DNA from 3 places in the Teredinibacter turnerae T7901 genome. Region 3 is predicted to be linked to each of the others. Evidence: riboswitches for the same ligand, from Rfam matches in the RefSeq annotation. Region 3 holds a riboswitch; each other region holds the start of a gene.
What was found. Region 3 has a riboswitch for cobalamin ahead of TERTU_RS14730 (cobaltochelatase subunit CobN). Riboswitches for the same ligand answer to the same signal wherever they lie in the genome.

Region 1: linked by a shared signal. The riboswitch ahead of TERTU_RS16015 (TonB-dependent receptor plug domain-containing protein) and the one ahead of TERTU_RS14730 (cobaltochelatase subunit CobN) in region 3 are both predicted to bind cobalamin.
Region 2: linked by a shared signal. The riboswitch ahead of cobO (cob(I)yrinic acid a,c-diamide adenosyltransferase) and the one ahead of TERTU_RS14730 (cobaltochelatase subunit CobN) in region 3 are both predicted to bind cobalamin.

What each region holds. Positions count from the first base shown of each region.
Region 1 is NC_012997.1:4,008,137-4,013,074, forward strand. Features, by position in the region: gene TERTU_RS16000 (S8 family serine peptidase) at 1-1,559, opposite strand, end outside; gene TERTU_RS16010 (glycerophosphodiester phosphodiesterase family protein) at 2,016-2,741, shown strand; cobalamin riboswitch at 2,915-3,056, shown strand; gene TERTU_RS16015 (TonB-dependent receptor plug domain-containing protein) at 3,163-4,938, shown strand, end outside.
Region 2 is NC_012997.1:2,688,723-2,693,660, reverse strand. Features, by position in the region: gene uvrB (excinuclease ABC subunit UvrB) at 1-634, shown strand, start outside; gene TERTU_RS10710 (gamma-glutamylcyclotransferase family protein) at 631-1,047, shown strand; cobalamin riboswitch at 1,082-1,212, shown strand; gene cobO (cob(I)yrinic acid a,c-diamide adenosyltransferase) at 1,372-1,974, shown strand; gene TERTU_RS10700 (FecCD family ABC transporter permease) at 1,974-3,008, shown strand; gene TERTU_RS10695 (heme ABC transporter ATP-binding protein) at 3,033-3,839, shown strand; gene TERTU_RS10690 (phosphatase PAP2 family protein) at 3,836-4,516, opposite strand; gene TERTU_RS10685 (glycosyltransferase family 39 protein) at 4,509-4,938, opposite strand, start outside.
Region 3 is NC_012997.1:3,677,266-3,682,203, forward strand. Features, by position in the region: gene TERTU_RS14730 (cobaltochelatase subunit CobN) at 1-2,363, opposite strand, end outside; cobalamin riboswitch at 2,540-2,790, opposite strand; gene TERTU_RS14735 (NAD(P)-dependent oxidoreductase) at 2,977-3,825, opposite strand; gene TERTU_RS14740 (DODA-type extradiol aromatic ring-opening family dioxygenase) at 3,988-4,812, opposite strand; gene TERTU_RS14745 (glutathione S-transferase family protein) at 4,813-4,938, opposite strand, start outside.

The DNA of each region.
Region 1 (4,938 bases), 330 kb from region 3:
CGCAATAGCGTGCGGATCTCACCCGGCGAGCAATCCGTGTCATAACTCCATACCAACGCAGCTACCCCGGTAACATGCGGCGTCGCCATAGAGGTGCCGTTGTAATAGGCATAATCCACATTACCATCGACCCGCAATGTGACGGATTGACCGATACGCGACTGCAAAGTCTGGCCAAGCGTGCGGTTAACAGAAACCGAAGGCACGCTAACCTGACTGTTGGTGTCGACTAAAAACGGGTTTTGCAATCCGGGGCGAGCGGTATTGGAATAAACGATAATCCCGGCAGCGCCGGCATTAGCGCAGGCGAGTGCGGCATTTATCTCCGGGTAACTGCTGCCCACCTGGTTGCCAAACCGTTCTGCCAAACAAATTTTGCCCGACATATTGCCGCAGCTATAACTGCCGCTACCAGACACAGTACAGGCCGCCAGCGAACCAGACACCTGCCCCGTGTTGTACTGCACCACATAACTGCCACCGGAAGAGATAAAACGGTTGTGGGGCACGACACGGTCATCACCGTAGGTGCTGCCACTGACAGTGATGGAGCCAATAACACCATCACCCCGCCCGACTGTAGATAAAATCGCTTCACCGGGCGCGGCAAGTTCCACCTGATTGGTCGCCTGCGAGAATTCCGCTTGCAGGTAGGTTTCGTCGACCGCAGCCACAGAGACAACACTGTCGTATGACGCAGGATACGAATGCGCGGTATTGCCATCGTTCCCCGCTGCGGCGATCAGCAACATACCGTCGTCGGTATATGCCTGCATCGCGTTGCGTTCTGCGGTAGAGGAGCCGGAACCCCCCAGGCTCATATTAACCACCTGAGCTCCGGCGCTTTGGCATACCCCAATTGCATCGATAAGATCAGAGGCGTAACCCCAGCCACTTGCGTTAAATACCTTAACCACATGTATCGCGATCAAGCCGCTGGGCATCACCCCCAAAACCCCTTGGGAATTGTTGTACGCAGCAATGGTGCCCGCGACATGAGTGCCGTGTGATCCTCCCGGGACATACCAGTTACCCGTACCGGAAACGTTGGTACCCGCATGGTTATTACTCGCCAGATCCGGGTTAGTTCGGTCGTAACCGGAATCGATAATGCACACCTTGCGACTACCGCTATCACTATCGCTAACCGCATCAGCCTCTACTGCCGATATTCCCCAAGGTGTCGCTTGTGCCAGCAAACGGCGCTCCGGGTCACGCTCAACATAGGCCACATCCGGTTGCGCACGCAGCGTCGCCAACTGCGCGGCGTCTACCGAAACCGCCATCGCATTTATGTGCTCCAGTCGCTTAATCACTCGAGCATTAGCGGCCGCCAATTGTTGCGCTTGTCTAACGCCTTGTGCGCGAAACGAGGCTTGTGGTGTAAGCCCGGCGACGTCGTTAAATTTCACGATATATTGGGGTGCGATTTTCGGCGCGGGATTTACAAACGCGGAGAACTTGTGATCCTCCGTTTGTGCTGCAACAGCCAACACTGGCACACCAAGCAAAGTGGTGCTCAAAGCCAAAGCTGATATTTTTCGAGCACCAGACAACATACTTCGTAGTTTTCGACTTACGAACATAGAATCCTCTCAACATTAATTTTGTTTGCAAAACAAACGTTTGAGTTGCCTTCGCGCCAGTGCAAGAACCGTATGCAAAACTGCAGGAACGAAGTCGTTACGTGAGCTAATTGTAAAAATTTGTGAACGAATCAAAACTTAGAAAATGTTTAGCGCACAGCACTTGACCGTTTGGCGCGAGGATCATGAATGTCATTCTGCTTTTCACGCCAAACAACAATCTCGGCTTTTTGCGCTACTGAATCATAGTTGCCGAATGACACGTGCAACGCTTTGTTGGAGTGCAGAATTTCGATGCATGCGACCTTTTGGTCAGTGGGATGGGTTAAAAAAATCAAATGGGGGCATAGCGCAGAGTTAAATAAAAAGCACTAAAATGAAATGAAGCGACGCCTGTCGCGATCTCAGTAATAAAACGCGGAATTCGTTATGTCTAAACCCGATTGGAAAACGGTTGGCCACCGAGGCTATCCGTCCCGCTTCCCTGAAAATACGCTACCGGGATTTATCGCTGCTATAGAGGCTGGTGTCGAAGCCGTGGAGTTCGACATTCAAATGAGCCGAGACGGCATTCCTGTGGTTTTTCACGACGACACGCTCGAACGCACAACCACCGCAATAGGTGCATTAAAAGAATTAGACTTTGCCGAACTGCAAAATATATCGTGTCACTACCCACAACAGTTTCGCGAATCCTTTTCGCCTCTGCCGATACAAAGCCTCGCGGACCTGAGCCAGGCGCTGGCAAGTTATTCCGTGGAGTTTTTCATTGAAATAAAAGAAGACTGTCTGCCGCGCATTGGCCCTAACCAGTTTCTGGAAAAAGTATTGCTGGCATCGGACGTATTAGGCGAACGGCGACGTATAATTTCCTTCGATTACGATTTACTGGTGCTGGCCAAGAATACCTGCAACCTGCCAATTGGTTGGTGCCTGCCAGATACCTCCGCAGAAACCTTGCACAAAGCCCGCGATTTACAGCCGGATCTGCTTATCGCCGAACCGCTTAACTTTATTGAAGGCGATCTCTGGCAAGGCGCATGGCAGTGGTTTATCTACAACATCAACACCCACCAGGAAGCCCAGCGCTGGGCGGTCGACGGCGCCGCATATATAGAAACTAATTTTGTTCATGAGATAATCAAGCGGGGTTGATGCTCCAACAGCTTCAGTCAGATCGAACCCCACACCTCTGTGCCGGTGGATAAAAATCCGAAACAGTATTTCACCTGCGCTATTGACAAGCCCTCCCCCGCTACCTAAAGTCGCGCCCGGTTTCAGGTGTTTTCGCTGCCATACGCGAAAACGACAGCCAGGCATACGCAGCGACAAAGTCATCAACTATCGCTCGCCGCATGGCTTAACTGGGAAGTCCGGTGTAAATCCGGCGCTGCCCCCGCAACGGTAAATGCGGTGCTATCAAGGGATAGCACGCATCAGCCCGATACCAGCCTGACGATCACACTTTCAACGATGGAGCGGAGGGCTGCCATCCTGGAATGACACTAATCTTCGCGCTACGCCTGGGTTACGACTCATCCCCGGAATTCCTCCCTCATTCACCAATGAGGATCTCATGACAACGCGTTTTACTCTCTCCAGCCTCGCGGCTGCGATTGCCCTGTTAACCAACCCCGCCACCGCCAGTGACGCCCTTGAAGAAGTGGTGGTTACCGCATCTCGCCTGCCAACACCACTGCGCGAAGTGGGCGCCTCGGTTTCAGTAATTACCGAGCAGGATATTCAACTGCAAGCAGCAACGACATTAAACGAATTGCTGCGCAATCAACCGGGTATTAGCAGCACAAACAGCGGCGGCCTCGGCAAGATATCGTCAGTAAGTATTCGCGGTGAAGAAGGTTATCGCACACTGATAATGGTAGATGGTGTAGAAATGTCCGACCCTACCGGCACTCAGAGCATGACCCACGTGGAGCACTTGAACATGAACAGCGATGTGGAGCGCGTTGAAATTCTCCGCGGGCCGCAGGGCTTTGTCTACGGCGCAGACGCCGGAGGTGTAATCAATATTTTCACCCGCACAACACAAGAAGGTTTTGAAGGCCGGTTGGCAGCAGATATTGGCAGCTACAACACGCAGAATCTGAATGCCTCATTGAGTGCAGGCAACAGCCGTATGGATGGTTTCGCCTCGGTCACCGCGTTGCACAGCGACGGCTTCAATGCAATGACCTACGACACGAGTGGTGAGGAAGACGGCTACGACAATTTAACCGTCCATACGCGCGGCGGTGTGAACATCACCGACAAGCTGCGCGCGCAAGTTGTACTGCGCAGAACCCATGCAGAAAACGAGTACGATGCGTATTCATCCAGCAGCCAAACCGTTACTCCGGACAGCGACAGCGAGTTCACCCAATCCGTCGGCCGAGTATCCTTGGCCTATAGCGGGGAGCAAACCCGTCAGTCACTGGCCTACGCACAGACCAACGTGAAGCGGGAATTTTTCAGCAACGGGGAAAGCAGCTACGGCAGCCGCGGCAAGCTCAAGAAACTGGAATATCTGGGATCTTACCCCCTGAGCAAACACCTCACCGCCGTGTGGGGAGCGGATAACAAAGAGGAAATCATCGACGCCGTGGATGCCGATCCGAAGCAATCGCGCACCCAGCTGGGCATATTTGCGGAGTTGCAGGCCAACCTGCAAGACAGCGTTTATGTCACTGCGGGCCTGCGCAATGACGACAACGAAGACTTCGGCACCTACAACAGCTACCGGGTAACCACCGCGTGGTTGCCCGTGCAAAACGATGAGAGCACGTTAAAACTGCGCGCCAGTGCGGGCAGCGGGTTCCGCGCCCCGGCACTTTCGGAAATAGCCTATAACAATGGCCCCTGGGCGTCGGGCGCGGCAGCCAACCTGGCGTTGGACCCGGAATCCAGCGAAGGCCTGGACCTCGGGCTCGACTACTACCGTCAGCTCAGTGGCGAGCAATCAATCAACCTGGGAATTACGCTGTTCTCGCAAAAAGTCGAAGATGAAATTTATTTCGACCTGATTGGTTACAGCGGCTACTTGCAGGCGGAAGGCGAAAGCACCTCAAAAGGCGTGGAATTCACCACCGATTACGCCATTAACTCGCACCTGAGCCTGGTGTTCAACACCACCTATAACACCACAGAAGACCGTGCCGGTGAACCGCGCCCACGCCGTCCGCAAAACACCAGCAACCTCGGTGTACGTGTAAACGGGATGGACAACGCCCTGCACCTGCTGGTTAACCTGTACGACGCGCGCAACGCGGATGACATCGACGGCGCTTCGCTGGACGACTACAACCTGCTGTCCGCCAGTGCCAATTACAGCTGGAATCAGCTTCTGTTCTCGCTG
Region 2 (4,938 bases), 990 kb from region 3:
CATGGCAGAAGACCTCACTGAATTTTTGATGGAGCACGGTGTGCGGGTGCGCTATCTGCACTCGGATATCGATACCGTTGAACGGGTGGAAATTATCCGCGATCTGCGACTGGGTGAGTTTGACGTACTGGTCGGTATTAACCTTCTGCGGGAAGGCCTGGATATGCCGGAGGTCTCCTTGGTCGCGATTTTCGACGCAGACAAGGAAGGCTTCCTGCGGTCAGACCGCTCTCTGATCCAGACCATTGGCCGCGCCGCGCGAAATGTGAAAGGCCGTGCTATTCTCTACGCAGATAACATCACGGGTTCCATGCAGCGTGCCATGGACGAAACCAACCGTCGGCGCGAGAAACAAATCGCCTTTAACGAAGCGAATGGCATCACCCCGAAAGGTATCGTTAAAAGCATTGCCGATATCATGGAAGGTGCACGGGCACCGGGCGCGCGCCCTGGCAGCAAGCGGAAAGTTGCCGAGAAGGCCGCCAGCTACGCAACTGACGTACCGGCAGGGAAAGATGTGTGGCATCACATCGCCGATCTTGAAAAAGACATGCTTGAAGCCGCGAAAAATCTGGAATTCGAAAAAGCAGCAGCGATACGCGACAAAATCCACGAACTCAAGGAGGGCGCATGAACGTTTTCACCTATGGCTCATTAATGTATCCCCCAGTGTGGCAGCGAATTGTTCAATATCACTACGAACATAACGCAGCAACAATTTACGGCTATGAGCGTGTTGGTGTGCGCGACGAACCCTATCCTATGCTGGTGCCAGCGGGCACCTCGTCGGTGGTTGAGGGCGTGCTCTATCGCAATATCACCCCGGATGACCTGGCGCGACTTGACGCCTTTGAAGGCGACTTTTACGACCGCATCAGCGTGGATGTTGTTCTCACCGATGGCAGCGTGGTGCAAGGCATGGTCTATTTGGCCAATGCCTACGGTCGCCAGTATGCCCTCGAAACGCCTTGGGATATGGCGTTGTTCGAAGCCGAGGGCATGCAGCGTTTTAATAACCTCTACGACGGGTATGAACGCATCCGCTAGTCGCAACCGTTGACTTTTGCGTTACTGGTGCCTACAGTCCCCCAGGATTTCAGGTCACTCCGGTGATAAATGGGAAGCTGGAAAGCCAGCGCTGCCCCCGCAACGGTAAAGTGTTACGCCCGTCGTCACACTAAGCCCGATACCAGCCTGAAACCGCTTCGATACTCCCACATGAGTTCAGTAAAGGCGCGGAGGGCTGCCTTTCAGGAATGTTTTAGGGCCATCCTGCAAATTTCCTTTTCTCCTCCCGCTAACCAGGCTGTGTGCCTGTGCTGTTCCCATCGGATTTTTCTCCGGCCCCAGATTTGTGAGCACCCAGTTAATATGAGTACAAAAGACGAACGTCACGCAGAGGCGATGGCAAAACAAAAAGCTAAAGTCGATGCGAATATCGCGCGTGCGGATGAAGAGCGCGGTGTTGCGGTGCTGCTGACCGGTAATGGCAAGGGCAAATCCAGTTCCGCCTTCGGGATGGTGATGCGTGCGTTGGGCTATGGTCAGAGCGTGGGCGTGGTGCAGTTTATTAAAGGCAAACAGCTTTCTGGTGAAGAAATCTATTTGCGCGAAAAGTGTCCGCAGGTGGATTTCTATCAGATGGGCACCGGGTTTACCTGGAACACGCAAGATCGAAGCGGGGATATAGCGGCGGCCGAAAAAACCTGGGCCGAAGCCGCGCGTATGTTGGCGGATGAACGCCTGGACCTGGTCGTGCTGGATGAACTCACGTATATGCTTGCCTACGACTATCTTGATGAGTCTACCGTATTAAGTGCTATCACTGCGCGACCCGTTGCGCAAAGCGTCGTGGTTACCGGGCGCGGTGGCGGCAGCGCTCTGCGCGATGTGATGGATACGGTATCTGAAGTCAAAGATATTAAGCACGCCTTCAAAGCAGGCATTAAAGCCCGTAAAGGTGTCGATTTTTAGTGCTGTTCTCGGCGCAATTTCTACAGCGGTATTGGTGGCGCCTGCTGGCTGTTTCACTATTACTGGTGGTGCTTGTTGCGATTCTGGCGCTGACCATCGGCGCGGTGGATATACCGCTGTCTGCGTTAGTGCACTGGCCTCAGGGCAATTTGGCCTTTCAACATCAGCTTATTCTTGAGCAGTTGCGGCTGCCGCGCATTTTACTGGCACTGGGCGTCGGCGCGTTGCTGGCGATTTCCGGCACCGTTACGCAGGGCTTGTTTCGCAACCCCCTGGCCGACCCATCGCTAATCGGTATCAGTTCCGGTGCCGCCGCCGGAGCCAGTATTGCAATTGTGTTGTTCAGCCAGTCGGCGTTTAATTTGATGGGAATTTCGGTGGTAACCGCCGGTGCATTCTGCGGCAGCCTGCTGGTGGTGGGGTTTGTATACCGAATGTCGACCTCGGCGGCCGGGACCAGTGTGTCTACCATGCTGTTGGTGGGGATTGCGTTGACCTTTCTGGCTGGAAGTATCACCAGCCTGCTGGAATTCTTTGCCGACAACGACATGCTGCGCCGCATTAGTTTGTGGCGTATGGGCGGGCTCGAGGGCGCAAACTATTTGAGTGCCTGCACCGTGCTTGTGATATTCCTGATTATCTTTACGGTGCTGTACCGGCAACAAAATGCGCTCAATGTGTTTTTGCTGGGCGAATCCGAGGCCCGGCATTTAGGTATTGACGCAACCCGCCTTAAAAAGCTGGTGGTGGTGTGCGTGGCTGCGGGTGTTGGGCTGTCGGTTGCCCTCGCAGGTACCATAGCGTTTATAGGTTTGGTGGTACCGCATCTCGTGCGCATTATGGTTGGCCCAAACCACCGCTATATGATTCCGCTCACGGCTTGTGTCGGCGCCATGCTATTGGTACTGGCTGATGCGCTGGCGCGCTGGTTAATTGCTCCCACCGAACTGCCTGTTGGCCTGGTAACGGCGTTTATCGGCGCACCGGTGTTTATCTCTATGCTGTATCAGCGCAGACGGCTGGCTCTGTTATGAGCGGTTGGTTATGAGAGGTTGGCTATGAGCAGTTTGCGTATCGAACAGTTGCAAGTCTCGCTGGCGAATGTGCCGCTGTTGCGGGACATCAATCTCAGCTTGCGTGCGGGTTGTGTTTATTCCATTGTCGGTGCCAACGGGGCTGGCAAATCCACCTTGTTGAAAAGTATTGTGCGAGAAGTTCCGCGTACTTGCGGCAATGTTTATTTAGGTGAGAAGCTGCTCGATCAGGTTGCGCCGCTACAGATTGCTCGTTCGCTGGCAGTATTGCCGCAAAACAGTCAGCTCAACTTTCCGTTTACAGTTGCTGAGGTGGTGGGATTGAGCCGTACGCCGCATGAAACTGGTCGGGTACTGGATTCCACAATAGTTAACGAAGCAATCAGCGCACTGGACATCACTTACCTCAAGCATCGTCTCTATACCGCGTTGTCTGGCGGTGAAAAGCAGCGGGTACAGATCGCTCGAGTGCTGGCGCAAATTTGGCGGCAGGAAGATACTGCGTTGCCCCGCGTGCTACTGTTGGACGAACCTACCGCATTTTTGGATCTGGGCCACCAGCAACAACTGATGCATCTGGTTCAGTCGTTTGCAGCCCAGGGGGTCACCGTTTTAATGGTAATGCACGACATAAACTTAGCGGCGAATTTTTCCGATGACATTATCGCCATGCAGTGTGGTGAAATTGTCGCTCAGGGCGCACCTCACAGTGTGCTTACCGCTGAGTTAATCGAGCAGTTGTTTCAGGCGAGGGTGCATTTGCTAAAAGAGCAGGGCGATGCCTGGTTCTATGCGTTGCAACAAGGCTCCGGCATTCCAGGGCAGCGCTAGCTTTCCGGGTTGCCTGTGTTGGATTCGGTTTGTGGCGGGGCGAGTGGGAGCTTAAACGCGTAGGCACACACTACGCAGGTAAAATAGGTTACCCAGCCTGCAAATATCACGTCACTTAAAAAATGCCCGCCCTGCAGTATACGCACAAAGCCGACGAGTGCGCCCAGTGCTGCGCCGTACACCAACCAGACTCGCTTTTGTCTGACCCAGGCCAAGGCCATTAAATAAAACGCAATGGCGGCGTGGCCGCTCACGAACGAACAGTTTTTTGCGCACTCACCGGAGTAGTGAAAAGTGGGGGCGAAGGTCATTTCTCCACCGAATTGCACGACGTGCTGGGGGCGAGGGCGGCCGACCGTATTATCTTTTAATAGCAGATTAACCAGTATGCCGGGGCCAATAAGCAAAGTGAGTAACAAAAATAAGGCTTTGCGGCGTGAAACCCACCATTGTTTGCGGCTGGTAATGACAATTGCGGCAATGATCGCCAGTAAATAGACCACCTGAATTTTCGCGAACACCAGGTACACAACACGTACAAAGCCATTGTTCGCATAGGTGAAGTCGTTGGCGAAATAGAACATACCTGCGACTTTCAGGTCTATATTCGGCCACAGCAGAAACACCACCGCGCAGGCGACACAAGCGGCCAGATCCCAGCGCAGCAATTTACTCATAGCCTTTAAATCCTCGCAACAAGCTGACGTAAAGCGACATGGTATCGCCCTCGTAAGGCGAGGTGGAAACTTTGCCTAAGGGTGTGCTGGCTTCGAAACGGCCCAGCACGGATTCTTCCAGCGGTTCCTTGCTCACAAACACGTAGGTCTGATTGCTATTTCCCGCAAAGTCCCGCAGATTGACTTTTAAATCGTAGTAGTCGCGAATGTTGTCTGCTTGCGGATTCCAGCGGGCGAAATCGAAGCTGCCGGGACGTGCGTAGAACCCGATATAGGCGAGAATATCCCGTGAATCGCTGGTGAGCTTTGCATCTGGAAACGCCGCAATCAAGGGGCGAATTTCTTTCCCCAGTTCTGGCCAGCCAATCAGGCGGTGGTAGGGATCATTTTTGGCAGTGGGCTCGATATCCAGCCAGCGAAGC
Region 3 (4,938 bases):
CGTTCACTCACCGCCGAGTCTTCGCTGCCATGTTGAGATTCGAAGCTCTCCACCAACTGCCGCAACTGCAAGAGTTCGTCGTATAAATCGGTGCGTTTCAGCGGTGGCGTTAAATGGTCCACCATGACCGCGAGGCCGCGGCGCTTTGCTTGAATTCCCTCACCAACACCATCGACGATATAAGGATAAATACCGGGGAGATCACCGGCAATAATGCGCGAGTAATCGTCCGGCCCGACCCCGACAGCGCGTCGCGGTAAAAATTCGTAGGTAGAGTGCCGCCCGAGGTGGATTAATGCATCAGCACGAAATTCAGATTTTAAGAAATGGTAAAACGCCAGGTACTGGTGCGGTGGCGGAAATGCCAGATTCGCGTGTAACAGCTCTTCGTTAATTTCCCAACCGCGCGGCGGCTGAGGGCCAACAAAAATATTGCCGAACCGAATTCCGGGCAACAAAATACGCTCGTCCACAACCATTACCTTGCCGGGCACGTCCCCCCAGCCACCCAACCCTTCTATTCCCGTTTGCCGCAACGCTTGAATATTGCTAAGCGCCTGCGGAAAGCACGACATTTTTTTACTGGCAAGCGCCGCTTCATAGCAGTGTTCGATATCGCCGAGCAAGGCCATCGCCCGCGAGCGCCCAGGATGATCCACCCCCTCCAATAAGTGACGCGTTTCTCCCACGGTTTGACTCAACAGCCCACGCCCCAAATCTGTCGCATTGTGCTCAATGGCATCAACCAGCTGTTGATGTAATAAGCCTAACGGCCCAAGACGCATTTCTTGCCGCAGCGTAGCCGGGAGTTGATTAAACCAGTCGCTGTATGCTGCAGGTGCCATGGTCGCGACCTCAGCAGCCATGGTGCGCAGCGTTTTGGCATCTCGTGGTAAATTTACGCCCTTGCGTTGTAACAGGTCGAGCAGCGCTTCAGGGGACTGCGGCAAGTCGCCCGTGGTGTAGCCTGCGCGTTTCATCTGTTGCAATATTTGCCACAGTGACGCAGGTACATCTAAATTATCTGCGCCGATATTGTGGCGACCCGGAGGATGGTTGTAATAAATAATCGCAACACGCTTTTCTTTATTGGGTGTGGTTTGCAATTTATGCCAGTTGCCAATGCGCTCCAGCAAAGCGTGAATACCGCTCTGTTCAGGTGTAATCGGATGAATTCGAATTCCACTTAAGGCATCGGTTGTAACATCGCCTGCGGTCGCAACAACCAGCGGTTGGCTCGCCCCCTGTAGCTCCGGCATCGCCACCTGGTAGTACACCTTCTCGCGCGCCAATCCATCCGCAGACAAGGCGTACTCCTGCTGGCTGCGATCACGCAGTTTAATCCCTTTCAGCACAGGTACATTTAAATTGCTAAATAATGCTGTTGCATCCAATCGACCCTCGCCGCCACCAACCACAAAATCCTGCAGCATAATTACCGCGCTCAGCTGGTGTTTTATTGGCAGTAATGCAGACAAAGCATCAACCCCGGCAGCCCCCCAATTAGCTACCGCAGCCACACACTGGTGATTTAACGTGTTCACTGCCTGCTCGCAAATGGCTGACAACACGTGCGAATCCGCCTCGCGCGCACCACCGGCATGATCAATTACCGCAATCACAGGTTGGCTACCCACCGTGGGAAAGTCCGCGCGATAACCGCCATTATGGAACCAGCGAACCGGCGCCAGATTTTCTGGTGCCGCTACTTCTACCGCTGCGCCAGCCAAGTTGCGGTAGAGGTAAGAAATAAGTGCCGTGGTATTTTTGGCCCCGCCTACCTGCCAGTAAGCACGTGCTTCCAACCACGCGCGCTGCGCAGGATACTGCGCGCGCATATTCTTAAGCCAGGCGGTAACGTCGCCTTCCGGACTGGATTTCGCGAGCGTAGCTAGCAAGGTGGTATTTGTCGTTATAGCTGAAGTTGGGGTTGCAGTTGCGCTCGTTGCGGATTCTGCAACCCGTCGCGAGCCTGCACCCGTAGCGAAGAGCGCCCGTTGCTGAATTTGGCTAAACGCCACCAGGCGGTGGTCGCTGCTGACAATTAACTGGTTCAGCGAACCCCGGGCAAAATAAGGCGAGAGTTGGGCCACACTGCCACCATAAAGCCCGGTGGCAAAAATGCCGTTTGCCGAACGAAACAATGCATCCAGCTCACTCGCGGTATATTCGCGCAACTGCTCGTCGGTGCGCGCCTGTACCGCCAGCGCCGGGTGTGATTTTCGAAACAAACGGACAGCTTCCGCCAGCGTTTGGGCATTGCGTTGTGAGGAGATCAACAATAAATAATCCGCGCTTGCGGCTTGCGTGCAGCACGCCCCGACCAGCAGCCACACAAAACACACCCATACCGATACTTTCATTTAACAACTTCACCTTAGCCGCAACAAACGGCTGGGAATTCTGGCATCGCAGCCAGGAGACGAGTGGAAATATCGGGAGATAGGTGCGCTGTGCGCGGCGAGCAAGCCCGGTCAATTTGCAGGAAGCACCCACTGGGCAGATAAAATCCTCGCTTGATGCAGTCCCCGACATCAAATAAGTGATCTCTGCTATGGCAGGTCTACTGGCTCTCAGTTTTTGAACGGATTTGAGCAATCGCGTTCAACGCAGGTCTCGCCTTCCCGGCCGAAGGCCAGTGGCTATGAGACACGCTCACTGCATACAGTTGCGGGGACAGCTCCAGTGTATCTGGCATATTGGAATTCATTCCACCAGACCCTGGCATTCCCTCAAGTGTTTGCGTTGCTGTTGCGGTTAAATAATAAAACCGGCGGACAGTTCAGATATAAACACTTGCCCATACGGGGACATAACGAGAAAGGCGGTGATTCTATACCAATGCCGGGCCGGCAGCTATCGCGGAATGTGATGGCGGCTTCCAACCGTGTCGGAACCGCCAGTTCACCCGCAAAAATATCAGCGGGAGAGGGTGGGAGATTTTGCAGCTACTTAAGTATTTTCAAAACTGGAATTCTAGCGATCAAGCTTAACCACAGCCGTCATTTGTTCATCGCCAAAACCTGCTGCAATTGCGGCGTCGAAGGTCTGCTTTACTTGCGAAATAACGGCGGCATTGGGGCTGGAACGTTGAAAATAGTCGAGATCTTTCGCCACCAGTTCGACCGGAAACAAGGGTGCGAAATTACTGTTGGCCATACTCTGCCCCGCCAGGTTGGCTGCGGGGCTAAACACAGGACTGCTGGCCATCATTTCCAGCGCGCCCGGTACCGGCAGGTCTTGCGCTTGCAAGAACTTGCACAATTCAGCCATGGTCGCCACCTGAGTAGCCAGCATGGCATTAACCGCAAGCTTAATCGCCGCACCACTGCCGAGAGGGCCTGCATGGTGCACAGCGCTGCCCATTGTGTTGAGTAACGGGGTAACTTTAGCTACAGCGTCATTATCGCCACCCGCGAAAAATACCAGCGTCGCCGCTTCTGCCTGCGGGCGGGAACCGGATAAAGGGGCATCTACCAGCGCTCTCCCCTGTACACGAAACGCCTGCGCCAGGGTTTGCAAACCGGCGAGAGAAAGGGTCGAGCATTCAACAGCCACACTGCCCGCACCCATACCGTGGATCGCACCACTGGCTTCGTCGAGCCACACCGCTTGACTGGCCTCATCGTCACGCACCATGGAAAACACAACGTCTTTCCCCGCTGCTGCCGCCTTCGGCGATTCTGCTTTCGCCGCACCTTTCTCCACCAATACCGCCATTTTTTCGGATGTGCGATTCCAAACGGTGACATCATGCCCGGCATTCAACAGGTGCTCGACCATACGCACCCCCATCGCTCCCAAGCCTAAAAATGCAATCTTCATCGTTAAGTTTTCTCCAATTTTCACAACACTGGTTTTAAATTTAGTCGGCAATAAACATTATAAGATCATCCGCTCTATCGCCGGTTTATACCAGAATTAATCGTCATTCAAGCCAAGGTTAGCGCGCAGCGCGTCAGTTCCGTGTAAAACGCGGGGCCATATTTAGTCCCAGCAATAAAAGCCCGCCGTGTAATTCAGAATTTGCGCGTGCAAACTTCTGGAACTGGCCCTGCCCGCAATACCGTAGACAACCATCAAAGGGATAAGATGCTCCTCGCGCGGGTGGCAGAAACGTGCGAAGGGTGCCTGCTCCCATTTAGTCAGCTGCTCAACGCGCTGGGCTTCGTCAAGAGCCCCGCCCACCGTCTTGTCGAGCCATTGCAAAAACGCCGTATTTTTAGCTTCACTCTCCTCGCTTGGAGAAAAAAACGCGCGAAAATTGTGGAAGGTGAAACCCGAACCGATAAACAGCAGGTTTCCGCGCGATAACTTTGCCAGGGCTCTGCCAATGTGGATATGTTGGAGCGGGTTTAAACCCGCCGCTAAGGATACCTGAACGACTGGAATGTTGGCCTGGGGGAACATTAATTTGAGGGGGACAAAAACTCCGTGGTCCAACCCGCGCGAATTATCCAATTCCGCGTTGACCTCCCCAATCAGTGCAGGCTCTGCGCGGAGTAACTCGACAATTTCCTGAGCCAGAGCAGGCTCGCCGGGGCACGGGTATTGGATATGGTAAGCCTCGTCTGGGAAGCCGCCATAATCGTAAAGCAGACTCGGGTTTCTCGCCCCCGTAACTCGCACACCCGACGCTTCCCAATGCGCGCTGATAACAACAATCGCCGCAGGTGACGGCGTACCCTGCACGATGGTTTCCAATAATGCCCGCATATCTCGGTGCTGAGGATCACCCAACAGTGGTAACGGGCCGCCGCCGTGGGACACAAAAAGTGCCCGATGGCGAGTATTTTCAGACAGGTGCTGCACTTAATAATCCTCTGGACCAAGCGGTATCAGCCCGCGCGGATTTAATTCTTTAATCGAGTAATAACCGGCTTTGATGTGATCGATATGCACGGTTTCTCTCACCCCGGGCAGAGCAACTATCCGTTG